3 regions of the Agrobacterium sp. ES01 genome follow, and region 2 is predicted to be linked to each of the others. Evidence: predicted binding sites of a transcription regulator. Region 2 holds the regulator's gene; each other region holds the start of a gene.
The links. Region 2 encodes LexA, which represses DNA repair genes until DNA is damaged. Its sites were predicted from a motif close to TGTTCNNNNTGTGTTCNG; they were not measured.

Region 1 (8,202 bases), on a different contig from region 2:
AGCGTGGCATCAGGAGAGCCTCGTGCCAGCCGGAATGGCTGTCCCGCGCAGGAAATCCTCAGCGATCAGCGGCTTGCCGCCAGCCTTTTGCAGGCGCGTCAGCCGGACAGCGCCGCGCGCGCAAGCGACGGTCAGGGTATCGTCCAGCACGTCGCCTGGTCTTCCCTCCCCTTTTGCAAGAGACGTAGCCAGAACCTTCACGCGCTCGGGCTTGCCGTTGATCTGCAACTCGAACCAGGCACCTGGAAACGGCGCTAGGCCGCGAATGTGATTGTGTACGTCGGTTGACGGACGGTCAAAATCGATACGGGTTTCCGCCTTGTCGATCTTTGAGGCATAGACGACACCATCTTCCGGCTGAGCCGTCAGCTCTAGATCGCCGGCCTCCAGCAATGCCATGGCATCCACCATGGCCTTGGCACCAATGTCACTCAATTCATCGTGCAATTCGCCTGCGGTCATATCCGCGCCGATCGTCACTTTACGGACGAGCGCTACGGGGCCGGTGTCGAGGCCCTTCTCCATCTGCATGATATTCATGCCGGTCTGCGGATCACCCGCCATGATGGCGCGCTGAATGGGGGCCGCTCCGCGCCAACGCGGCAGAAGTGAAGCGTGACCGTTGTAGCAACCGAGACGTGGCGCGTTGAGCACCTCCTCTGGCAATAGCAGTCCGTAGGCAACGACGACGGCAACATCTGCGTTATGGCTGCTGAAAATCTGGCGGTCTTCATCACTCTTGAAATTAAGCGGCGTGAATACCTCGATACCAAGCTCTTCAGCTGCCTGATGGACTGGAGATTTCTTGAGGTCGAGGCCACGGCGTCCGCCCGGGCGCGGTGGCTGCGAATAGATAGCGACAACCTCATGGCCGGCATCTGCCAGCGCTCTCAGTGTCGGAACCGAAAAATCAGGGGTCCCCATGAAGATGATGCGCAAAGCCATGTGCGTTCCGTCGCTTCTACAATCGGATCGAGAGGGGAAATCCTGCCCCTGACAGTCTGACGATCGGTTCAGATCGCCCGTGTTTTGGCGGATTTCGTGAACCTCTTGATCACCATTTCCCGCTTCAACCGCGAAATGTGATCAATGAAAAGTACACCATTCAGGTGATCGATTTCGTGCTGCAGGCAGGTCGCGAGCAATCCGTCGGCCTCGGTCATCTGTTCGCGCCCATCCCTATCGAGCGACTTGACCGTCACGGCAGCCGGACGCTCCACTTCCGCATAATAATCCGGAATGGAGAGGCAACCCTCTTCATAGGTCGAGCGCTCATCCGAGGACGTGATAATCTCGGGATTGATGAAGACCAGCGGCTGGCGGTCTTCATCTTCCTTGCTGATATCGATGACCAGAAGACGGCGAGCTACACCGATCTGGATCGCCGCAAGGCCTATACCTGGCGCCTCGTACATGGTGTCGAGCATGTCGTCGGCCAGTTTATGAAGGTCGGAATCGAACCTCTCCACCGGCTGAGAGCTCTGGCGGAGAATGGGATCGGGCAGGATGATAAGAGGCTTGATCGTCATAGTTTTCCCATAACGCATCTTTCCGGGGGAAGGAAAGAGAAAACACCGAAGCGGCACGAACCACTCCGGTGCTGAATAACCCCAATCAGGCAGCGTGGCGCTGCACTGTCGACGCGGACGCGTTTGAACTTTTCTCAGAGCCAGTACGCAGATTGCCGAGAAGTGCGACCAAACCAGCCACCTCATTGCGCAGGCGGCGGGTTTCCTCCGAGGTCTGCTCGACCATCGCCGAATTCTTGTGCGTGAGCGTATCGATGGTGCGCGTTGCCTCGTTGACATCACTTAGCGCCGTCGACTGATCCTTGGCGGCAGTCGCTATCTCGGAGACAATCGTATTGACCGAATTGATTCGCTCGATGATATCCGAAAGGGCGGCGCCCGTTTCACTAACAAGGCCGACGCCTTCATTCACCTGGTTCGAACTCTGGGTGATGAGGCCCTTGATTTCCTTGGCCGCGTCGGCGCTTCGTTGCGCAAGATGGCGGACTTCCTGCGCCACAACCGCGAAGCCCTTGCCGGCATCGCCGGCACGCGCCGCTTCCACCCCTGCATTCAGGGCCAGAAGATTGGTTTGGAAGGCGATTTCATCGATCACGCCGATGATCTTGGAGATCTCGCTCGAAGACTTTTCAATCTCCGCCATTGCAGACACCGCCTTGGTGACAACCTCCCCGGATGAGCGCGCACGGTTTTGAGTATCGCTCACTGTGGTTGAAGCCCGCTCCGCATTGGACGCCGTCTGGCTGACGCTGACCGCAAGCTGCTGAAGAGCAGTTGAACTCTCTTGCAAGCCGGAGGCCTGTGCCGATGTGCGCTGCGCCAGTTCATCGGCAGCACCCGAAATCGCCTCGGTACCGTCGAGGATTTCTTCCGACGAGTTCCGAATGGCGGCAAAGAATTTGTTCAGGCCTTCAACCGTGCGATTGTAATCGTCGCCCATTTGCTGGAAATTCCCGGGCATGTTGGCCGGCATCTTGGCTTCAAAATCACCGCGGGCCAGCGCCTCCAGTCCCCGGCGCAGGTGTTCCATAGCGACCTTCTGGTCTTCCTCCACGCGAGCACGCTCTTCCTCGAGTTTCAGACGCTGCTCATCGAGCGCATCGATATAGACCGAGATTGCATAATCCATGTCGAGCATGGCGGCCTTGACCACGACGCTGAGTTTGTCGCTGAGCGATGCGGCATATTGCTTGCCGAAGGGGAAAGGCCAGTGTTTCTTTAAAACACCTTCGATCAGCCTGCTCATCAACAGAGAATAACCGCCGATATACCACTTTGGCTCAAGGCCGATGCGGGCATGTGTGCGGCCAATTGCCGTCACACCATCAACAAATTCCTTGTCGAATGTCCCGCGCGCAAGTTTGCTCCAATGACCGACCTGGGCCTTTTTGGCGCCGGCCATGTGGCTCTTGTCACGGAAGAAATGAGCAAGCTTGGGGTGGACTGCAATCTTGGCGTAGAATTCGTCCAAGGCCGGTCCCATGACCTCGTCCAGCGTTGGGCGAAGTTCAGCTAGGCGCTTCGAGCTCTCCCGATCCAAATTCATAAATGCGAGACGTTCCGCGAGGGCGCTATCGATATCTTTAGACATGAAGAAACTTCTCTGAGGCAATGGGAGAATGCGGCACGGTTAATTGCCACGGCAGAATTCAGTAAATCCCTCAAAAGCCTGAACGATGCGTAAACGGCGTCAAAATTCCGGCTGGACTGCAGGCGGTCCGGCGGGCCGGTCGTCAATTCGTTGCTGACTTAGAAGCATTGAACCAATTTTTGTTCTTGTTTTGATCTATTCTCTTTGTCAAAATCTGATAGGCTTTGCGACATGAACCAGATTTCCTTCCATTCTGAACAACCGGTACTCCTCATCGGAGATTTATCTCTTTCAGCCGGAGCTTTTGCGTTAGTTGCAATCTGCCTGCTGATCGCAGTGACCGTCATCGCAGTGCTGATCGGCCGCCGGAGCACCGCATCACGGGCGCGGGCGGTGGAAGAGGCTGCGGCCACCCGGGATTTCATTGCTGAGAAACGTATGGCCGAACTGTTCAGGCTGCAGTCGGAAATGCAGGGCCGAATTGCAGCGATGACCGATGTTTTCAGCAATCGTCAGGCCGAATTCAACCAATCCATGAACGAACGTCTTGATGGAATGTCCCATCGACTGGGATCGTCGATTGCCGAACAGACGAAATCTACCCATGAAAACCTGAGAAGCCTGCAAGAACGGCTGACCTCCATCGATATGGCGCAGAACAATATCCAGGCACTGGCAAAGGACGTTGTCAGCCTTCAGGCGATCCTGTCCAACAAACAAACCCGCGGCGCTTTTGGCCAATCGCGCATGGAAACGATTGTTGCCGATGGCTTGCCCATCGGCGCTTATGAATTCCAGACAACGCTATCCAACAGCTCACGGCCCGACTGTACGATCCGTATGCCGAACGATGCCCCGCCCTTGGTGGTCGATGCCAAATTTCCGCTGGAGGCCTGGAATGCCATTCGCGATACGGAATCGCCGGAGGGCAAGAAGACAGCCAGCCAGCAGTTCAAGCGCGACCTTGAGGTGCACATCAAAGATATTTCCGAAAAATATCTGATTGCAGGCGAGACCCAGGAAATGGCCTTCATGTTCGTGCCATCGGAGTCGATTTTCGCCGAGATCCACGAGAATTTTGAAAGCGTGGTGCAGAAGGCGCATCGTTCACGCGTCGTGATCGTATCCCCATCGCTTCTGATGTTGTCGATCCAGGTTATCCAGGCTGTCCTCAAAGACCAGCGCATGCGCGAACAGGCACATGTCATCCAAGGCGAAGTCGTCAGCCTGATGGACGATCTGTCACGGCTGGATGACAGAACACGAAAGCTGCAAAGCCATTTTCTCTCGGCACAGAAAGATGTGGAGATGATCGTGACATCGTCGGACAAAATTGCAAAACGCGGAGCGAAGATCGAGGCGCTGGAATTCGAACATACGGGTGGCACTGCCACAGCCCAGCCGCACAGCCCTTCGTCCGCAGCCGTTGAAAGCAGAACTGGGTTGCTGAAGCTCAGGGTGGTTGACGAAGATTAGTCTGAGCGGCACAAAGCGCGCTTATCGTCACGAGGACCAATCAACATGATCACCGTTTTTGGCTCCATCAATATGGACCTTGTCGCCACAACTGAACGTCTGCCGAAACCTGGTGAGACCGTGGCCGGCAACAGTTTTGCCACGGCAGCCGGGGGCAAAGGTGCAAATCAGGCACTGGCGGCGACCCGTGCCGGCGCTACGGTTAAGATGGTTGGCGCCGTCGGCAAGGATGAGTTCGCAGAGCCGGCTCTGGCAGAACTGCTGGATGCTGGAACCGATCTTACCAGTATTGCACGAGCCGACACGGCCACCGGAACCGCGTTGATCCTTGTTGGCGGCGATGGCGAGAACATGATTGCCGTCGTTGCCGGAGCAAATGGCACATTGACAGAAGACGATGCCGTAAAGCTGGTCTCATCCATGGCCCCAAGTGACACGCTGATGCTGCAACTGGAAATCCCTGTACCAGCCGTCAAAAAAGCCTTGTCGTTGGCACGAGGACGGGGTGTGACGACGGTGATCAATATTGCGCCCTTGATCGACGAAGCCGCTGAGCTCGGTCGTATGGCCGATATCGTGATTGCCAACGAAACAGAGTTCGAAAGACTGGCCGGTCAGGAAGGCATGAATGCGGACGAACGCAAACAGGCACTGATGCGGATTCATAGCGAGACCGGGCAAACGGTGATTGTGACCCTGGGTGCAGAGGGCGTGATCGCCGCACGGGATGGATCCCTGCACGAGACCAAAGGGCTGAAGATCAATCCCATCGATACGGTTGGCGCTGGCGACACCTTCTGCGGGTACTTTGCCGCTGGTCTCGATCAGGGTCTCGACTTCGGCACAGCTCTGCGTCGTGCAGCCGTGGCAGGTTCCCTCGCCTGCCTCAGCCAAGGCGCCCAGCCATCAATTCCATTGGCTGCGGAGGTTAACCGGAATCTTTGACGTTTGAAGACCGCGGCGGATCGCCTGCGGCCTTCTCCAACTTCTCCGTCAATCCATGGGTGCCTTAGAACCGTGCGACGCGTTCAATCAAAAGGTCAAAGAAGCCATCGGCGTCCACATGGCGCATGACTGTGGCGTTGGGCTTGCGCCCCGATACGCGCCACCAGTCGACGACCGTCATGCCGACCGTCAGCTCTGACTGCGTTTCGATTTCGACATTGCACTCTCGCCCCTGGAAGAGCTCCGGCTTCAGAAGATAGGCGATAACGGACGGATCATGCAGCGGGCCACCGTCGGAACCGTATTTTTCCTCGTCGAAGCGTTCGAAGAACTGAAGCCATCCCACCATCACATCGGACTGACGGGTTCCTAGCTCTGCGATGCGGGCGACACGCGCCTTGGTGGTCAATAGCTGATGCGTAACGTCGAGCGGCATCATAACAATCGGAACGCCGGAGCGGAATACAATCTCTGCCGCATGCGGGTCGACATAGATATTAAATTCTGCGGCCGGGGTGATATTGCCGCCCTCGAAAAAGCCACCCCCCATCATGACCAGTTCGCGAATTTTCGGCGCGATGTCGGGCGCTTTTACAAGCGCTGTCGCGATATTTGTCAGGGCGCCCAAAGTGCAGACCGTGACCTCGCCATCAGCTTCCCGACGGATGGTCTCTATTATGAAGTCGACAGCATGCTGGGACTGGACTGGCATCGTCGGCTCAGGCAGATCGGCACCATCCAGTCCGGTCTTGCCGTGGACATGCTCCGCTGTCACCAGCTTGCGCTGCATCGGCTGGCTTGCGCCTTCGTAAACTGGAATGTCGGAACGACCGAAGAGCTCACACACGACCCGCGCATTGCGGCTTGTCTGCGCAAGCGGCACATTGCCGGCAACGGTGCATACGCCCAGAACCTCCAACTCCTGCGGACTAGCGAAGGCCAGCATCAGTGCTGCTGCATCATCCTGACCTGGGTCGGTGTCGATTATGATTTTCCTGGGCATCATCATTCCAACTATCTGCAAACAAAAAAGCTGTGACTGATGATCATTGCGCCTGGCGAAAGTCAAGCCGCGCCGACTTGCATGGAAAGCAGGCAGGTACCATATGCATTGCGGAATAAGCGAAAGCTGCCGGTAGAGGAACCCGGGCCAAAGGGAGAGTCAATGAGCCGCATAAAATCGCTAACCAGCTCTCTGCTCCTGGGTTTCGAAGTGAGCGAAGCGGTTCTGGCCAAGATTGCCCGGAACAATGACGGCTATCCGCCCTATAACATCGAGCGCGTTCGCAGAACTGGCGCTGACGGGCAGGAGAGACTGAGAATCACCCTGGCCGTTGCGGGATTCGAGGAAAGTGAACTCGAAGTCATGCTGGAGGCCAGCACATTGCTCGTTCGGGGTCGTCAATCCGAGCGCCCGGACGCAGATTATCTTTTCCGCGGAATAGCCGCCCGCCAGTTCCAGCGAAGTTTTATGCTAGCCGATGGCATGGATGTACTCAAAGCCAGTCTTCACAATGGCTTGCTGAAAATTGATCTGATCCGCCCGAACCCGCAGCAAGAGGTGAGAAAAATTAACATTTCGATCCCACAATAGGGTGAACGGCCATGTGCGCCGTTGCTCCCGAAACCGTGGAGGATCGGAATGTTACTGAGAGAAACTACCACTGGGCTGACGCAATCCGAACTGGCGCATCTAGGCTCAGGTGAAATCGGCTATATCCGCAAAATGCGATCTGAAGAAGTTTCGCGCTGCTTCCCCGAAGCGCCGGACATTGATCCAAGCCTTGATCTATGGGCCCTCTTCGGCGCCGATGGTACGCCGATCCTGCTGACGGACAACCGCTCCAGCACTTTCTACAAGGCTGCCGAAGACGAGCTTCGTACGGTTAGCCTGCACTAGCCAATTAGCGGACACAGACCATGCGCCGGTAGAATTTCCGGCGTATGTAAGTCTGCGTTTGAGCGCACGAGTCGATGCACGCAAAAGCGGCCTCGGCTGGCACTCGTTGTGCCCAACTTATACCAGTTTCTTGAATGTCAGATAGGCGGAGCTACGACCTTCGCGCTTAGCCTTGACTTCGTAACGTGTGCTCGGCCAGCCCTCATAGGGCGTCAACCAATCTGCAGACGTGTCCGCCAGCCATTCGAACCCACCGTGATCGCGGCACATTAGCAGCGTCCAGTTGACGTATGTATCGATGTCGGACGCGAAGCAGAACAAACCGTCACGCTTCAGAACACGGTGGAACCGCGTGAGATTGACCTGGCTGACAAACCTGCGTTTCCAGTGTTTGCGCTTAGGCCAGGGATCCGGATAGAGCAGGTCTATATGATCGATGGAATTCGCCGGTAGCCAATCGAGAAGCTGGGTCGCATCGTCGTCATAGACGCGGATATTGCGCAGACCTTTTTCCTCGACACTCGCAAGCAGCTTGGCCATCGAATTGATGAAGGGCTCAACGCCGATGAATCCCGTAGACGTAAGCTCTGAGGCGCGATGAACGAGATGCTCACCGCCGCCAAAACCGATTTCCAGGCGAGTATTTTTGGCCGGAATGGGGAAAAGCTCCTGAAGCTCTTCCGGTGCAGCCGTGCCGAGATCAATCTTGAGCGCAGGGAGGACATGCTCCATGCGATCAACCTGGAGATCGCGCAGGGGCT
Region 2 (8,202 bases):
GCTTTTGCTCTCTACAGCGATTGCAAGTTCGGCAGCAACGGCGTCCATGGTTTCACCGTTCTGGATACGGGTCTTGATGTTTTCAGCCTTTGCGCCGAGCGCAGTCTTTTGCTGTTCCGCAGTCCAGTCGGCCACGGCCTTGTCGTGGACTTCTTCAAGGGTGCGGTCGCGCGCTGGTTCGATGCCGGTAACTTCAAACCAGATATATCCATCCTTGCCGAAATTGATCGGCAGTGGCTCCACACCGACTTCGGTCTGGAACGCCTCGCTCAAGAGCTTTGCACCGGCTGTCAGGTCAACATCCTTGCCATCGGGATCAAGTCCCCGGGCGTCGACATTGGCCACCTTCACAACCTTCAGATTGAGTTCCTTGGCAACATCATCCAGCGATGAGCCGGAGGCGCGCAGGTCCTCGAAACGGTCGTGCACATCGAGAATATCTTCGACAGCTGCAGCATCGGCAAGTTCCTTGCGGATCTCGTCCTTGACCTCGTCGAAGCTGCGCGTGCGGCCATTCTTGATATTGGTGATCCGCAGGATTACCGGGCCAAAGGCGCCGTCGATCACGGGCGTTATCGTTCCTTCCGTCTCGACTGCAAAGGCAGCATCGGCAATTGCCGGATCCGGCAGTTGTGCCTTGGTGAAATCGCCAAGGAGAACGTCTGTCGCTGTCTTGCCCTGATCGGAGACCAGTTGATCGAAAGTGGTTCCCGACGCCAGTTCCTCGGCTGCTGCATCAGCGACCTTGCGGTTTTCAAACGGGAGCTGTTCGATCGTACGGGTGCCGGGGATTTCGTAGGTCGCCTTGCGACGGTCGTAATCCGCGCGAACGGCGTCTTCCGTGATGGAGGCCGGCGCAGCAATATCCGAAGGCTCAAGCTTTACATATTCCAAGCCGCGATATTCAGGCGCGCGATAACGGCTCTTGACGGTCTCGAACCATGTCTTCAGCGTGTCTTCCGAAGGAGCCGCGACGGGATCGATATTGGCGTTGGTGAGCAGCAGGTAATTGATCCCGCGGCTTTCCGTGCGGTATTTCTTCAGAGCATCGATGAGGACGGTCGGTGCTGTAAAGCCATCGGCCGTTGCCTCGACAATCTGGGTGCGCACAGCGACCTTGGAGCGCTCCTTGATGTAGTCGTTCTCGTTCAGGCCGGAATTGCTCAGCCGTGTCGAGAAAAGCTGGCGACTGAATTTGCCACTGGCGTCCTTGAATGCAGGATCATCGGCAATGAGGCTTGCGAGACGATCTTCGGAGAGCCCGATATTCATGTTTTTCGACAGCTGATCGAGGGCGGCACCGGCGGCGAGCTGCGAGTAGACCTGGCTCTCGACGCCCAGGGCGCGAGCCTGTTCCGATGTGAGCTGCGTGCCAAAGCGGCGGCTCATATCCGAGAGCGTGCGCTGATAGGCCAAGCGAAACTCGCTCGAGGATATCTTCTGGTCGCCGACCGACATGACGGTGTCGGAGGTGTCGCTGACCAGCGAGCGCGAGACGCCCCAGATGCCGAAGGATGCGACCAGCAGCAGGAGAAGGATCTTGGCTACCCAGGTTTTGGCAGCTTTTCTCAACATGTTTAACATCGGGACGCGAACCTCGTGTCTTTTTATTGCCTGCGCGCGAAGCGGTTGACGTTCCTTAAAGCAAAGTTTCAAGGAAATGAAGGGATAGCAGGGGAAAAGGCTGCGGCTATTGCGCAAAGAAAAAGGCCCGGCAAATGCCGGGCCTTCATCAGGTGCCTGATCTCTTGGCTTAACGCTTGGAGATCGGTGTGTAATCGCGAGTCGGTGCGCCGGTATAGAGCTGGCGAGGACGACCGATGCGCTGTTGCGGATCTTCGATCATCTCGTTCCACTGGGCGATCCAGCCGACTGTTCGGGCAAGCGCGAACAGAACGGTGAACATGGTCGTCGGGAAGCCGAGTGCGCGAAGCGTGATACCCGAATAGAAGTCGACGTTCGGGTAGAGCTTCTTTTCCTTGAAGTAGTCGTCGTTGAGCGCATATTTTTCGAGCTCCAGCGCCACCTGCATCAATGGATCGTCGCCACGACCGGTTGCATCAAGTACCTCATACATCGTCTTCTGCATGATCTTGGCGCGTGGATCGTAGTTCTTGTAGACGCGGTGACCAAAGCCCATCAGACGGAACGGATCGTTCTTGTCCTTGGCCTTGGCGATGTATTCAGGGATGCGTTCAACAGAGCCGATTTCGATGAGCATGTTGAGCGCGGCTTCGTTGGCGCCACCGTGAGCAGGCCCCCAGAGGCAGGCAATGCCGGCTGCAATACAGGCGAACGGGTTGGCACCGGAAGAACCAGCGAGACGAACCGTGGATGTGGAGGCGTTCTGCTCGTGATCGGCATGCAGGATGAAGATACGGTCCATGGCACGGGCCAGAACCGGGTTCACCTGATATTCCTCGCAGGGAACGGCAAAGCACATGCGCAGGAAGTTTGCCGCATAATCCAGGTCGTTTTTCGGATAAACGAAGGGCTGGCCGATATGGTACTTGTAGGCCATGGCGGCAATTGTCGGCATCTTTGCGATCATGCGCAGCGAGGCAACCATGCGCTGATGCGGATCGGTGATATCGGTCGAGTCGTGGTAGAAGGCCGACAGAGCGCCGACGGTACCAACCATGACAGCCATCGGATGGGCGTCGCGGCGGAAGCCGGTGAAGAAGCGGCTCATCTGTTCGTGCACCATGGTGTGATGCGTGACGCGATGATCGAAATCCTTCTTCTGAACAGCTGTTGGCAGCTCGCCATAAAGCAGCAGATAGCAGGTCTCGAGGAAATCGCCTTGTTCGGCCAACTGTTCGATGGGGTAACCGCGGTGCAGCAGAATGCCTTCGTCACCATCGATAAAGGTGATCTTGGATTCGCAGGATGCGGTGGACGTGAAGCCCGGGTCGTAGGTGAAGGCGCCAGTGTTTTTGTAGAGTGCGCCAATGTCGACAACGTCTGGACCAAGGGTGCCAGTTTTGACAGTCAGGTCGACAGTTTTGCCACCGAGATTTATTTCAGCGCTTTTGTCCGTCATGCTAATCCTCCGAATGGGCGGGAGATGCCCTCAAATTGGGCACCACAGGTTAAGCGTCAGGCATTAGCTATATGATCCGAAGGTTAATGCCAAGCTATCGACCCGCCAAATTGTGCACTGCACTGCATGCGCTGCACTATCTGACCTGATGAACGCGCGTATACCGCGAGCATGTTCTGCTTAACAATCAACCGCTTCGCGAATAAGCTGTCCTCCGTGACTTGGTGTCGGCTTGGTTGTTGCCGTGAGCCGGACACTTCGTGGGGGCCGTACCATGCATGAAGCGTTGGAAAAGCACCTGGATACGATGCGGTCTGTTGGCAGGCCGCGCCCTGTCGCGCCTGTGCCTTCACGTCTGCGCCATACGCGCGAAGGAATGACGCGGCCGCGGTCTGCCCCCGAGTTCAGCGCGTTTTTTTCACGCCTTGCGAGCAGAAGCGCGGCATGCCTGGAAGACGAGCGTGATCACGGCCATGTTTTCCTGTTTCTGCCGGTTTTCATGGGTACTGGCGCTATTTTATGGTTTGCGGCTGATGATCCGCCCAAGCTTTTCGTGTTGATTTTGCTCTTTTGCGGTCTGGCTTGTCTCGGAGTTGTCAGCCGCTATCGCAATCCGTGTTGGCACTACGTCTTGCTGGCCTCGATGCTCATGACCGCCGGGTCTTTGTTTGCTGTTTGGGAAACGGCGCGTCTGGATACGGTCATGCTGGACAGCCCGGTCACGACTCATATCACAGGCATTATCGAGCAGCGAGAGGAGGGGGCGAGCGGCGAATGGCGCTATATCGTCCGTATTGCACAGACCCGAGAACCCCAGTTACGGCGCCCGCCTTCGAGAGTTTCGCTGGTGGCGCGCGCGGATCATAGACCATTTATGATCGGTGCCGCGATTGAGGGGAGGGCCAGATTATCTCCTCCCTCGGGGCCTGCGCTACCCGGACTGAATGACTTTGCCTTTTCTGCCTATTTTGACGGCATTGGCGCTATCGGCTTTTTCCTCGGCGCGCCTGATGTCGGCGATTCGACCCTATCCGACCAACCGCAAACGGATTTTTTGACCTCTGCGCAACGGGCATTGGCATCCAATCTACTGTCGGTGCGTGGCGCTATCGGCGAGCGGATACGAACGGCAATCGGCGGAGACGAAGGTGCTTTTGCTGCGGCGATCGTGACAGGTGAGCGGCGGGCGCTTTCAGAGCCCGTCCTGGACGACCTGCGGCGCTCCGGCCTTGCCCATGTGATTGCGATTTCCGGCCTGCATATGGCGCTGGCGGCTGGATTGTTCTTTGTCGGTCTACGGGTGGTGTTGAGCCAGTTCACAGGCTTTGCGCCATCCAGACCGATCAAGAAGTATGCAGCCGCTGGCGCGCTTGTCGCGGCATTCTTCTATCTGATGATTTCGGGTGCCCAGGTGTCGGCGCAGCGCGCTTTCGTGATGATGGCAATCATGCTCATGGCTGTGCTATTGGACAGGCCAGCGATCAGCATGCGCAATGTGGCACTGGCGGCCACGATCATACTGGCAATCTCGCCCTCCGAAGTGATGGGGCCAAGCTTTCAGATGTCATTTGCAGCAACCGTGGCGCTGGTGGCTGGATATTCCGCGTGGCGTTTCCGCAGATCCCGCGACGGCTATTTCGACTTTTTGCCTGATATGCCCTTTGCCGGTGCGATCATCCGCGTGGTTGGCGGGCTGATCCTCACTTCCGTGATTGGTGGTTTGTCGACGGCGATCTTTTCGTTGGAGCATTTCCACCGCCTCGCCGGCTATAGTTTACCGGCCAATCTGTTGGCGATGCCGATCATCACATTTGTGGTGATGCCGGCCGGCCTGGTGTCGATGTTGCTGATGCCCATCGGCCTCGACAGACTTCCGCTTGACGTCATGGGGCATGGACTCGGTCTCGTCATCGCGATCGCCCATACTGTCGCCGAATGGGGTGGCGATGTCGGTAGCGCGCGACTGGCCCGTTGGGTTTTGCCGTTAGCGGTTACGGGCATGCTGATACTGGCACTGCTTCGAAGTCGCATCAGGCATATTGGCACCGCCATCCTCGCAGGTGGTCTGATCACCGGATTGGCGCTTCCTAAAGACAGGACTGCCGATCTGCTGATCTATGAGGACGGTCGTCTGGTTGGGTTGATCGGCAATGGGGTCGACAATGCGGACGTGATCGCCACTACGAGCGCCCGACCGCCGGGCTTCATATTTACCCAATGGCAGAACGGTTTGCAGCGCCACAGCCATCAAAAACCTGCTTTCGAAGAGGATGCCTTGCTTGCCGAGGCGATTGCGCCGCGGGACATCACGACCCCTGATGGTGGTCGCCGCTTTCCCGTGCTTTCGGAAAATGCGATACGCTACGCCAGCGCGAAACTCGCGCATATGTTGGACATGTCGGTCGACGGCCAGTTCAGCTGCCTGAACAAGGTCTGGTGCGTTGCCCGTATCAGCGGGGGATGGCGGGTGGTCACACTTGAGGAGCCACGGCTTTCAGGCCTGGCCTGCGATCTCGGTGATATTGTTATTTCTGCGCGACGGCTTGGCTATGACCATTGCCGCTCGGGCGCGAGATTGATCACGCCCGATACACTTCGCAAAACGGGCTCTTTGGAAATATGGCTGGGCCCACACAGCAACGGGGCAATCGCTTTGCGCTCTGCTTTTTCCGGCCGTGCAAGGCCTTGGAGCCTGCATCGCAGATATGATTGGCGCAGCGGTCGCTATGATATGAAACTCGTGGAGACCGTGCTCACCGACCTCAGTGGTAGCGGCGGATCAGGCCGACCAGCTTACCCTGAACCTTGACCCTGTCAGGCCCAAAGATCCGTGTTTCGTAAGCCGGATTGGCCGCTTCCAGAGCAATCGACGCACCCTTGCGACGGAAGCGCTTCAGGGTTGCTTCCTCGTCATCGACCAGCGCCACGATGATATCGCCCGGACTGGCGGTCGAGCCGTTGCGGATGATCACGGTGTCGCCGTCAAGGATGCCGGCCTCGATCATCGAGTCACCCTTGACCTCAAGCGCATAATGCTCGCCGCTGCTGACCATTTCGGCGGGAATGCTGATTTCATGAGTGTTGTTCTGAATGGCAGAGATTGGCACACCGGCGGCAATGCGGCCCATTACCGGAACGGAAACCGTATTGTTGTTGTCTTCGCTCGGCTGGCGCAGCATCGGCGGTGGCGTCTTGCCGCGGCTGCCTTCAATGACGCTGGGCGAGAAACCGCCGCGACGTGGCTGCATGCTGGGTGAATAGGCTTCGGGAAGCTTGATCACTTCCAGTGCTCTTGCCCTGTTGGGTAGCCGGCGAATGAAACCGCGCTCCTCCAGCGCTGTGATCAGACGATGGATGCCGGATTTGGAGGCCAGATCCAGTGCATCTTTCATTTCATCAAAGGATGGCGGCACGCCGGACTCCTTCATTCTTTCGTGAATGAAGAGCAACAATTCCTGTTGTTTGCGGGTCAGCATTGCGATTCCCTTTGATGAAACAAATCCAGAACATACACTATCTGTTCCAGTTGTGTTCTGCAAGTGACTAAATTTTTGTGAGGCTGGCAACAATGGAATTGATGGGTCGGCGCGTGCGCATCAGGGCTACAATGCTCGATAAATTGCGATGTCTTGTGTTTGAGCCTGCGATGGCGCACAACCGACGCGTTTTTATGCTGAGGAACCGTTTATGGATTCATCGTCTGTTTCGCCGGCCCGCGCGCTCGATCATATTGTCCTGCCTGTCGGCGCGCTTGGGGTCGCACGCAACCGGTTGACGGCGCTCGGTTTTACTTTCGCAGCCGATGCGCTCCATCCATTCGGCACCGAAAATGCCTGTGTTTATTTTTCCGAAGGCGGATATCTGGAGCCTCTGGGTGTTGCCGATCCTGAGAAATGCCACGACGCGATACGGCAGGGCAATGTGTTTGTGGCGCGCCATGAAGCGTTTCGGGCAGATCGTGGCGAGGGGCTGTCGGCCATTATTGCCGAGAGCCGCGACGCGGATGCGGATCACGCAAGGTTCGAGGCAGAGGGACGGTCTGCCGGCAAGATGCTGTCTTTCGAGCGACCTGTTCAAGCGGCCGATGGAAGCGAGGCGAAAGCCGGTTTCAAGCTGGCTTTCGCCAGGGATGAACAAGCGCCTGACCTGCTGCTGTTTGCCTGTGAGCGACTGTTGCCGCTGGCCGTCGACAAGGAGGCGCTGGCGCGACACGACAATGGCGCAGTGCGTGTGAGTGGCGTGATCTTGACGGCGGAAGACCCCTCAATATTTGAGGGTTATATCGATGCTGTGTTGCAGACGCATGCTTCAGCAACCCGTGGCGGCAGACTGGAATTCGCTGCCGGCGGCACTCAGATAGAAGTGATGACGCCGGACGGATTTACCCGCAGCTATGGTCTATCTGTAATGAGCAGGACCGCCGGTCTCGAGGGCGCGGGATTAGTCTTTGCCGTGGGCGATCTTGGCGTGACAGGTGCGCTTCTTGCCGCTAATGGCATTTCTCACGAAGCCCGGGAGGGTCGCCTTGTGGTTCCACCATCGGCGGGTCAAGGCGTAACATTCATATTCGAGGACAAGGCATGAGCATTTCACCAAATTCAAGCGTGGTCGTTGGCGATGGCGCAAGCAAGGTCACCTTTTCCAATAGCGCGCGATTTTCGTTGATCGCCGGCCCTTGCCAGATGGAGAGCCGCGACCATGCCTTTATGATGGCTGGCGAGATCAAGGAAATCTGCGACACGCTCGGCATCGGCCTCGTCTACAAGTCCTCCTTTGACAAGGCCAACCGGACATCTCTGTCTGGAAAACGCGGTATCGGGCTGGAGCAGGCACTTGAGGTGTTTGCAGACCTTAAAAAGGAATTCGGCTTTCCTGTGCTGACCGACATTCACACCGAGGAACAGTGTGCCATCGTCGCGCCGGTGGTGGACGTGTTGCAAATCCCGGCCTTCCTCAGTCGCCAGACCGACCTGCTGGTCGCTGCTGCCAAGACTGGTCGTGCGATCAACGTCAAGAAAGGCCAGTTCCTCGCGCCCTGGGACATGAAGAACGTGCTCGCCAAGATCGTCGAAAGCGGCAATCCGAACGTGCTCTTGTGCGAGCGCGGTGCATCCTTCGGATACAATACACTGGTGTCTGATTTCCGCGCCTTGCCGATC
Region 3 (8,202 bases), on a different contig from region 2:
CCGTTGGGCAGAAAAGCATGGTCTGGATGTGGAAGCTTTTCTGCCGACCATGCACGGCAAGCGCGGCATCGACACAATCCGCGGACTTGCCCTGCCGGGAGTGGATCCGTTGGCAGAGGCAGCTGACGTCGAACGCGGGGAAATCGAGGATGTCGAGGGCGTGGTCACGATCGAAGGTGCCGCAGCGTTCCTATCGTCGCTGCCGCCGTCGCGGTGGACCATCGTGACATCGTCACCCGTCAATCTGGCAAAGGCCCGTCTGGGCGCGGTCGGACTGACACTACCGTCAGGCAGCGTGACCGCAGAGGATGTAACGGTGGGCAAGCCAGATCCGAGCGGGTACCGCCTGGGCGCGTCCCGGCTCGGCTTCGACCCCAGCCGCTGCCTTGTGTTTGAAGATGTGCCGGCCGGCGTTCAGGCGGGCAAGGCAGCGGGCGCGGATGTGATGGTCATCACCTCGACGCATCAGCACGAGCACACCCTTGGCGAGCCATCGATCGTCGACTATCGCGAAATCTCGGCTACGACAGACGAGGATGGCCGACTGCGATTGGTCAGGCGGTAATCACGCCGCCTTTGCGACGTGATATTCCTTGATCTCGACCATCTTGATCGCAGGATGGCGTTCGGATTCATAGCGAAGCGAGAACGTATCCTGCGCCATGAAGACTGGATCGCCATCTAGGTCCCGGCAGATATCGCCGCGACGTGCGGTGATGAACTTTTCCAGATCGGCGTTCTGATCGGCTGAAATCCATCGGCAGACAGAGAAACGCGCCATCTCGAACGAGACCGGCAGGCCATATTCCCCTTGAAGGCGCTCCTTCAAGACGTCAAGCTGCAGCGCTCCAACAACCCCGACGATGGCGGGTGAACCGTCCTCCGGCTGAAACAACTGAACCACGCCCTCTTCCGCCATCTGCTGCAAGGCTTCCTTGAGCTTTTTGGCCTTCATGGCATCCTCCAGGCGAACGCGACGCAGGATCTCCGGGGCAAAATTGGGCACGCCCTGAAAGACGAGCGCTTCGCCCTCTGTCAGTGTGTCGCCGATACGCAGTGTTCCGTGGTTCGGAATGCCAACGACATCGCCGGCATAGGCCGTGTCGGCAAGCTGACGCTGGGACGCGAAGAAGAACTGCGGCGCGGTCAGGCCAAGCTGCTTGCCGGTACGGGCAAGCTTTGCCTTCATGCCGCGCTCCAGCTTGCCAGAACAGACACGTGCAAAGGCAATACGGTCGCGGTGGTTCGGGTCCATATTGGCCTGTATCTTGAAGACGAAGGCCGTCATCTTGTCTTCGCTTGCATGGACGGTACGAATATCCGCCACCTGGTCGCGCGGGGGCGGGGCAAGTGCGCCAAGCGCGTTGATGAGGTCGCGCACACCATAATTGCGAAGCGCCGAACCGAAGAAGACCGGCGTCATATGCCCTTCGAGGAAAGACTGCCGGTCGAACGGACGGCAGGCTTCACGGGCGAGTTCCAGCTCCTCGATAAAGCTCTCGCGCTCGTTCTGTGGCAAATTTACCGCGACAGTTTGAGGTCCGTTGACCGGTGTTGCCTGGACCTGTGAGTCTGGGCCGCGATAGGTGTTGTTGGTCAGATGATAGGAACCGCAAAACGACTTCGAGCGGCCAACAGGCCAGGTGACCGGAGCGGTATCCAGCGCCAGCTTTTCTTCCACTTCGTCCAGAATTTCAAACGGATCGCGGCTTTCACGGTCCATCTTGTTGACGAAGGTGATGATCGGAATATCGCGCATCCGGCACACTTCAAAGAGCTTCAGCGTGCGAGACTCGATACCCTTTGCAGCATCGATCACCATGACCGCTGCATCGACAGCGGTCAGGGTGCGATAGGTATCGTCTGCGAAATCTTCATGGCCGGGTGTGTCAAGAATGTTGAAGACATTGCCGCCGTATTCGAAGGTCATCACGGAGGTGACAACCGAAATGCCGCGCTCGCGCTCGATCTTCATCCAGTCCGAACGGGTCTGAATCCGGTCTTTCTTTGCCTTAACTTCGCCGGCGAGCTGGATCGCACCACCGAACAGCAACAGCTTTTCGGTGAGCGTTGTCTTACCCGCATCCGGGTGCGCGATGATCGCAAAGGTTCGGCGACGAGAGACCGCCTCGGCAAGTGTTTCGGCCATGAGCTGAAAATCCTTATTCGTTGGGCGGTTATCTAGCGACTTGAGGGCGAATATGCAATTGGAGACACGCAACTCCCGCCAGGAAGGAAAATGCCATGCGCGACGTTCTCGGACCCTTGCTCAATCTCGTTCGCCTCCCCCACGGTGACGGCATGGAATTGCCAGCCTATGAGACGGCGGGCGCCGCTGGCATGGACCTGCGTGCAGCTGTCAGTGAAGACGATGCTGTCGTTCTCGACCCCGGTCAGCGCGCGCTTATTCCAACGGGCTTTGTGTTTGAGGTGCCACATGGATTTGAAGCCCAGATCCGTCCGCGGTCCGGCCTCGCCTACAAGAACGGTATAACCTGCCTCAATACTCCGGGCACCATAGACAGCGACTATCGCGGAGAGGTGAAGGTGCTGCTCATCAATCTGGGCCATGATCCCTTCGTGATCAATCGCGGCATGCGAATTGCGCAGATGGTGATCGCGCCGGTGGTGCAAGCACGTGTTGCCGAGACATCGTCTGCAAGTGAAACGACACGCGGACATGGCGGCTTCGGATCGACGGGAACGGCATGACGTTACCCCCAGCTCGACCCGGACTCGTTTACCGAGAAGACTATTTCGCTGATGCCGCTGGCTGGCAGTCGGTCAAACAGTTGCTTCGTGACGTCTTCGAGGTCGAGATCAACCCGATCGATCTTTATGGCGGCCATGACCGCAGCAGCATTGCATGCGCCTGGTTCGATGAATATGGCAGAGTTGTCGCCAATCTCAGCGCGTTTTCACTGCCAATGATGATTGACGGGCAGGTCAGACGCTGTGGCGGTTGGCAAAGTGGCGCGGTGCTACCTGAATACAGGGGAAGAGGCCTTTTCCGGAGCCTGATTCAGCGAATGTTTGAGCGATGTGAGGAGGCAGGCTTTGAGAGCTTGGTCCTGCTGACGGACAAACCAACACTCTATACGCCCTACGAATTCGAAGTGCTGCCCCAACACATCTTCAAAGCTTCGGTCCCTGGCGATGGTTCTCGTGAGCAGACACGAATGCTCGATCTCGCGATACCAGACGATGTTGATCTGTTGAGCCGCCATCTGGACCAGCGCATTCCGGTTTCTTCGCGCTTTTCAGTGTGCTGCCATTCGCGCATGTTTTTCCTGAACTGTCATCTCATCACCGGCGTTCACTTGACCTTGATGGAAAGAAGTGGGGTTATCATCGGATGGCGCAAGACAACCGATGGCGAGACTGAACTTCTTGATATTATCGGACCCTGCATCCCATCGCTGGCCGATATTGCGCAATCACTGAGTTGGGACGAAAAGTGCATCCGTATCGGCTTTCCTCCCGACAAGATCGGCGTTGAAAACGTCGACATACGTCAAGACGATGACGATCTCGTTTTGATGATGCGCGGCCCAATTGAACATCGACCAAAGAGGGCGTTCCGCCTTACACCTATGGCCGATTTTTGAGTCAGCGGAATAAAGATCTGCCTTGCGTCGTCAGGACATGCGTTTTTTTCCTCGCCAGTTGAGGACTTAGTGATTGCATGCTGGCGATTTGTGCCTGTTGATCCTATCTTTTAAGCAACGACAATATTCAAAGGGAGCACCACAATGGCCGATGCAAAGAAACCGGGACGCGGACGCGTCTATGCCTCGATCACGGAAACTATCGGCGATACGCCGATTGTGCGGCTCGACAAATTCGCCAAGGCTAAGGGCGTTAAAGCCAATCTGCTGGCCAAGCTGGAATTCTTCAACCCGATTGCGTCCGTGAAGGACCGTATCGGTGTCGCCATGATCGAGTCGCTGGAAGCTCAAGGAAAAATCACACCTGGCAAGACCACTCTGATCGAACCGACATCCGGGAATACCGGCATCGCGCTTGCCTTTGCCGCTGCCGCCAAAGGCTACAAGCTGATCCTGACCATGCCCGAAACCATGTCGATCGAGCGCCGCAAGATGCTGGCGCTTCTTGGGGCAGAGCTGGTTCTGACCGAGGGTCCGAAGGGTATGAAAGGCGCGATTGCCAAGGCAGAAGAACTTGCTGCATCCGCGCCGAATGCCCTCATTCCTCAGCAGTTCGAAAATGCCGCCAATCCGGAAATCCACCGGAAGACTACTGCCGAAGAGATCTGGAACGATACCGACGGCGCGATCGACATTCTGGTGGCGGGTATTGGCACCGGCGGCACGATTACCGGCACCGGCCAGGTACTGAAGGAGAGAAAGCCTTCCATCAAAGTTATCGCAGTTGAGCCTGCAGACAGTCCGGTTCTCTCAGGCGGCAATCCCGGTCCACACAAGATCCAGGGTATCGGCGCCGGCTTTGCACCCAAGATCCTCGACACATCGATCTACGACGAAGTTGTCACCGTGAGCAACGACGAAGCCTTTGCCAATGCCCGTCTGGTTGCACGTCTGGAAGGTGTACCTGTCGGCATTTCGTCAGGTGCAGCCCTGGAGGCCGCGGTCAAGATCGGTAGCCGCGAGGAGAACGCCGGCAAGACAATTGTGGTTATCATTCCATCCTTTGCCGAACGCTACCTGTCGACGTCACTGTTCGACGGCCTTGGTGAATGAGGCCGCTCGCCCCAATTGAATGATTGACGAAATCTATCAACTGGCCGCTGCGCGCGACGTCACGCAGCGGCCATCTGCCGTTCGGCCGGAATACGGTAGGATATCGCTTCGGCCAAGTGGATGCGGCCCAACTTGTCCGACCCATCGAGATCGGCAAGCGTTCTGGCAACCTTCAATACCCGATGGTAACCCCTTGCGGAAAACCGGAATTTCTCGGCTGCATCTCTCAGTAATTGCAGGCCGCCGGGATCAGGTTCTGCCAGTTTTTCGATGAGGGAAGTGGAAGCCCTTGCATTGAGGTAGATGTCGGGCATGCCGGCCTCTTCGAAGCGTATTCTCTGCCTTTCCCGCGCAGTGGCTACACGCCTTGCGATCTCTGCGCTGGCCTCAGCCGGTCGCGGCCTTATAAGGTCCGTTGCAGACACGGATGGGACATCAATACGGATATCGATGCGGTCCATGAGCGGGCCGGAAATACGGGCCTGATAGTCAGAGGCGCAGCGCGGACCGCGCGCACAGCTGTGACCCGGCTCGCCAGCCATACCGCAACGACATGGATTCATGGCAGCCACGAGCTGGAAGCGCGCGGGATAAGTGACCCTGTGGTTGGCCCGGGCGATGATACAGTCTCCCGTTTCCAGCGGCTGGCGCAGGGCATCCAGCACCTGGGGCGAGAATTCCGGGAGTTCGTCGAGAAAGAGAATGCCGTGATGGGCAATCGATGCCTCGCCTGGTTTGGCCCGTAAACCGCCTCCAACCAGCGCTGCCATGGTCGCCGAATGATGAGGCGTCCGGAAAGGCCGGGTGTCCGATAGCTTGCCGCCTGACAACTGACCTGCGATCGAGTGGATCATCGAGACTTCCAGCAGTTCTGCCGCGGACAGTGGCGGCAAAATTGAAGGCAGGCGTGCCGCGAGCATGGATTTTCCGGACCCTGGTGGGCCGACCATCAAGAGGTTGTGGCCTCCTGCGGCCGCGACCTCAAGCGCACGTTTGGCACTTTCCTGCCCCTTTATATCTGCCAGATCCGGCACGTTTTTTGGCAAAGCGCGTACGACCGGCTCGGGCCTGCTCAGCACCTGTGTGCCACGAAAATGATTGGCGAGCGCAATCAGGCTTCTGGGTGCCAAGATGTCGATATCGGCGCCGGCCCAAGCAGCTTCCGACCCGCTATCGGCAGGGCAGATCAGTCCCTTGCCCATGGCGTTGGCGGCGACTGCCGCAGGAAGTGCACCGGCGACCAGAGCAATGGTGCCGTCCAGATTCAACTCCCCGATCACGACATAATCCTGCAGGGCGTCCGCTGGAATGGCACCGAGTGCCGCCATAAGACCAAGTGCAATCGGCAAGTCGAAATGAGAACCCTCTTTGGGCAAATCCGCTGGCGCGAGATTGACCGTTACGCGCTTTGCCGGCAGTGAAAGGCCAGAGGCGTGGAGTGCCGCCTGTACCCGTTCTCGGCTCTCCGCCACTGCCTTGTCGGGCAGTCCGACGATCTGCATGCCGACCTTTCCAGGCGCCACCATGACCTGAACATCGACCGGAACGCCATCGACTCCCTGAAATGCAACTGTACTGACACGTGCAACCATTGCCTGCCCCAATCCACCCGGAGAGGACCACGAAATACATCTTTCGCGGACAACAGGTTGCAAGGTGACATCATTTCCCGCGGAAAACAAGAACATTTAGCGAACAACTTAAACCCAAGCGAGCATTTGGGTTGTAAGCGGTTGAGCGACAAGAACAAAACGTGTCCAGAGAGAAGGAGTCTCGGATAACCTAGGCGCGCTTCTTCTCGATCGCATCCCACATCAAGGCGGCAATGTCAGCGCCTCCGAAGTTTTTCACTTCTCGAATTCCAGTTGGAGAGGTGACGTTGATCTCGGTCATATAGTCGCCGATCACATCGATGCCGACCAGAATGAATCCGCGTTCGCGCAGCGCCGGCCCGATGCGTGCGCAGATTTCCATTTCCCGTGCAGTCAGTTCGGTTGCTTCTGCACGTCCACCGACATGCATGTTGGAACGGCTGTCTGTTTCGGCAGGCACACGATTGATGGCGCCAACCGGTTCGCCGTCAATCAGAATGATGCGCTTGTCACCCTTGCGTACCGCGGGCAGATAGGCCTGCGCTATATAGGGTTCGCGGTACATCTGGCCGAACATTTCCAGTAGCGAGGTAAAGTTGCGGTCATCCTTGCTGGAATGGAAAACGCCGGCTCCGCCATTGCCGTAGAGCGGCTTCAATATGATATCGCCCATTTCCTGACGAAAACGCGCAATCTCATCACCGTCCTTGGTAATGAGCGTCGGCGGCATCAGATCGGCAAACTCGGTAACGAAGATCTTCTCTGGCGAATTGCGAACCCAGGCCGGATCATTCACCACCAGTGTCTTCGGATGGATACGCTCCAGCAAATGGGTGGAGGTGATATAGGCCATGTCGAAGGGCGGATCCTGACGCAGCAGAACCACATCCATAGTCGACAGATCGATCCGCTCGGGCTGACCAAGCGTGAAATGATTGCCCTTCTCGTCGCGCAGTTCCATCGGCTCTACAACCGCAAAAACCTTGCCATCGCGCATGGCCAGGCGATCTGGTGTGTAGTGAAAAAGCTTGTAGCCGCGGTTCTGCGCCTCAAGGCTCATGGCGAATGTAGAATCGCCGGCGATATTGATGCCAGAGACGTGGTCCATCTGAACCGCGACGGATGTAATTTTTGCCATTGCCAGAACCTCATTGAAACCCACCCTGATTTAGGGCGAGCCAACTGCAAAGGCAACGGCCCGGACGTGAATTAGCCGGCCCGCAGATCGATCATGGTCACGCGTCAATGCCTGGCTGTTTAGAGGGGCGTATCGCGGCCTTTATTTTACGCGCAATTGCAAGCGGAAAAGGCAAAGGCCGACGCAGAAATGCTATCTTTCGTACATAGTTATCGACACGCCATACGGCCCAGGTTCCCCCACGGAAATAGGCAATGTCACCGGCCCTCAAGAGACGCTGCGTGCCATCTTCGGCTGTAACATGAACTTCGCCCTCCTGGATGACGACCGTCTCATCCCAACCGAAAAACCAGCGAAACTCGCCTGCTGTGCAGTCCCAAACAGCTGTCATACCGCCCCCGTCATCGCTGGAAGAATGATGGGCAAGCCGCGCGACAGGTGTGCCGCGAATGATCCACTCGGGCTTGATTGGTGCCGCTTCCAACGCCAGAAGCCCGCTGCTTGCGGCCACAAGCGGCGGTGCGACCGGCGCCTGCCGATAGCCATTGCGGATTGCCATGGTCCCGGCCAACCCGGCAATAAGAAGTTTGATCGGCATGATACCTGCCCCCTCGAAAGACGTTCTGATCCTTCGACGCTATCATTACCCGGTAAAATACATGTTCAGCGGATTGTTAGACTTGTAACCATCGAAAGCGTTAGGGATCGGGCGGGCGTTTGGGATATTTACAGAACTTCTGCCGGTGCATTG

Region 1: ACQQ2Q_RS06040 (DNA recombination protein RmuC) is a predicted target of LexA. The motif match lies at 3,301-3,318, and genes of this name have one in related genera.
Region 3: ACQQ2Q_RS06375 (YifB family Mg chelatase-like AAA ATPase) is a predicted target of LexA. The motif match lies at 6,402-6,419, and genes of this name have one in related genera.

The regions. Positions count from the first base shown of each region.
Region 1 is NZ_JBNQTH010000001.1:1,226,497-1,234,698, forward strand. It holds gene truA (tRNA pseudouridine(38-40) synthase TruA) at 1-10, opposite strand, end outside; gene fmt (methionyl-tRNA formyltransferase) at 10-945, opposite strand; gene def (peptide deformylase) at 1,014-1,529, opposite strand; gene ACQQ2Q_RS06035 (methyl-accepting chemotaxis protein) at 1,615-3,120, opposite strand; gene ACQQ2Q_RS06040 (DNA recombination protein RmuC) at 3,352-4,596, shown strand; gene ACQQ2Q_RS06045 (ribokinase) at 4,642-5,541, shown strand; gene ACQQ2Q_RS06050 (nucleoside hydrolase) at 5,606-6,550, opposite strand; gene ACQQ2Q_RS06055 (Hsp20 family protein) at 6,707-7,135, shown strand; gene ACQQ2Q_RS06060 (DUF1150 family protein) at 7,184-7,441, shown strand; gene trmB (tRNA (guanine(46)-N(7))-methyltransferase TrmB) at 7,559-8,202, opposite strand, start outside.
Region 2 is NZ_JBNQTH010000003.1:49,036-57,237, reverse strand. It holds gene ACQQ2Q_RS09550 (SurA N-terminal domain-containing protein) at 1-1,584, opposite strand, end outside; gene gltA (citrate synthase) at 1,754-3,043, opposite strand; gene ACQQ2Q_RS09540 (ComEC/Rec2 family competence protein) at 3,318-5,852, shown strand; gene lexA (transcriptional repressor LexA) at 5,806-6,519, opposite strand; gene ACQQ2Q_RS09530 (VOC family protein) at 6,731-7,627, shown strand; gene kdsA (3-deoxy-8-phosphooctulonate synthase) at 7,624-8,202, shown strand, end outside.
Region 3 is NZ_JBNQTH010000001.1:1,292,272-1,300,473, forward strand. It holds gene ACQQ2Q_RS06350 (HAD-IA family hydrolase) at 1-565, shown strand, start outside; gene ACQQ2Q_RS06355 (peptide chain release factor 3) at 566-2,149, opposite strand; gene dut (dUTP diphosphatase) at 2,245-2,712, shown strand; gene ACQQ2Q_RS06365 (GNAT family N-acetyltransferase) at 2,709-3,608, shown strand; gene cysK (cysteine synthase A) at 3,753-4,721, shown strand; gene ACQQ2Q_RS06375 (YifB family Mg chelatase-like AAA ATPase) at 4,781-6,313, opposite strand; gene gshB (glutathione synthase) at 6,504-7,451, opposite strand; gene ACQQ2Q_RS06385 (cupin domain-containing protein) at 7,549-8,049, opposite strand; gene ACQQ2Q_RS06390 (sn-glycerol-3-phosphate import ATP-binding protein UgpC) at 8,178-8,202, opposite strand, start outside.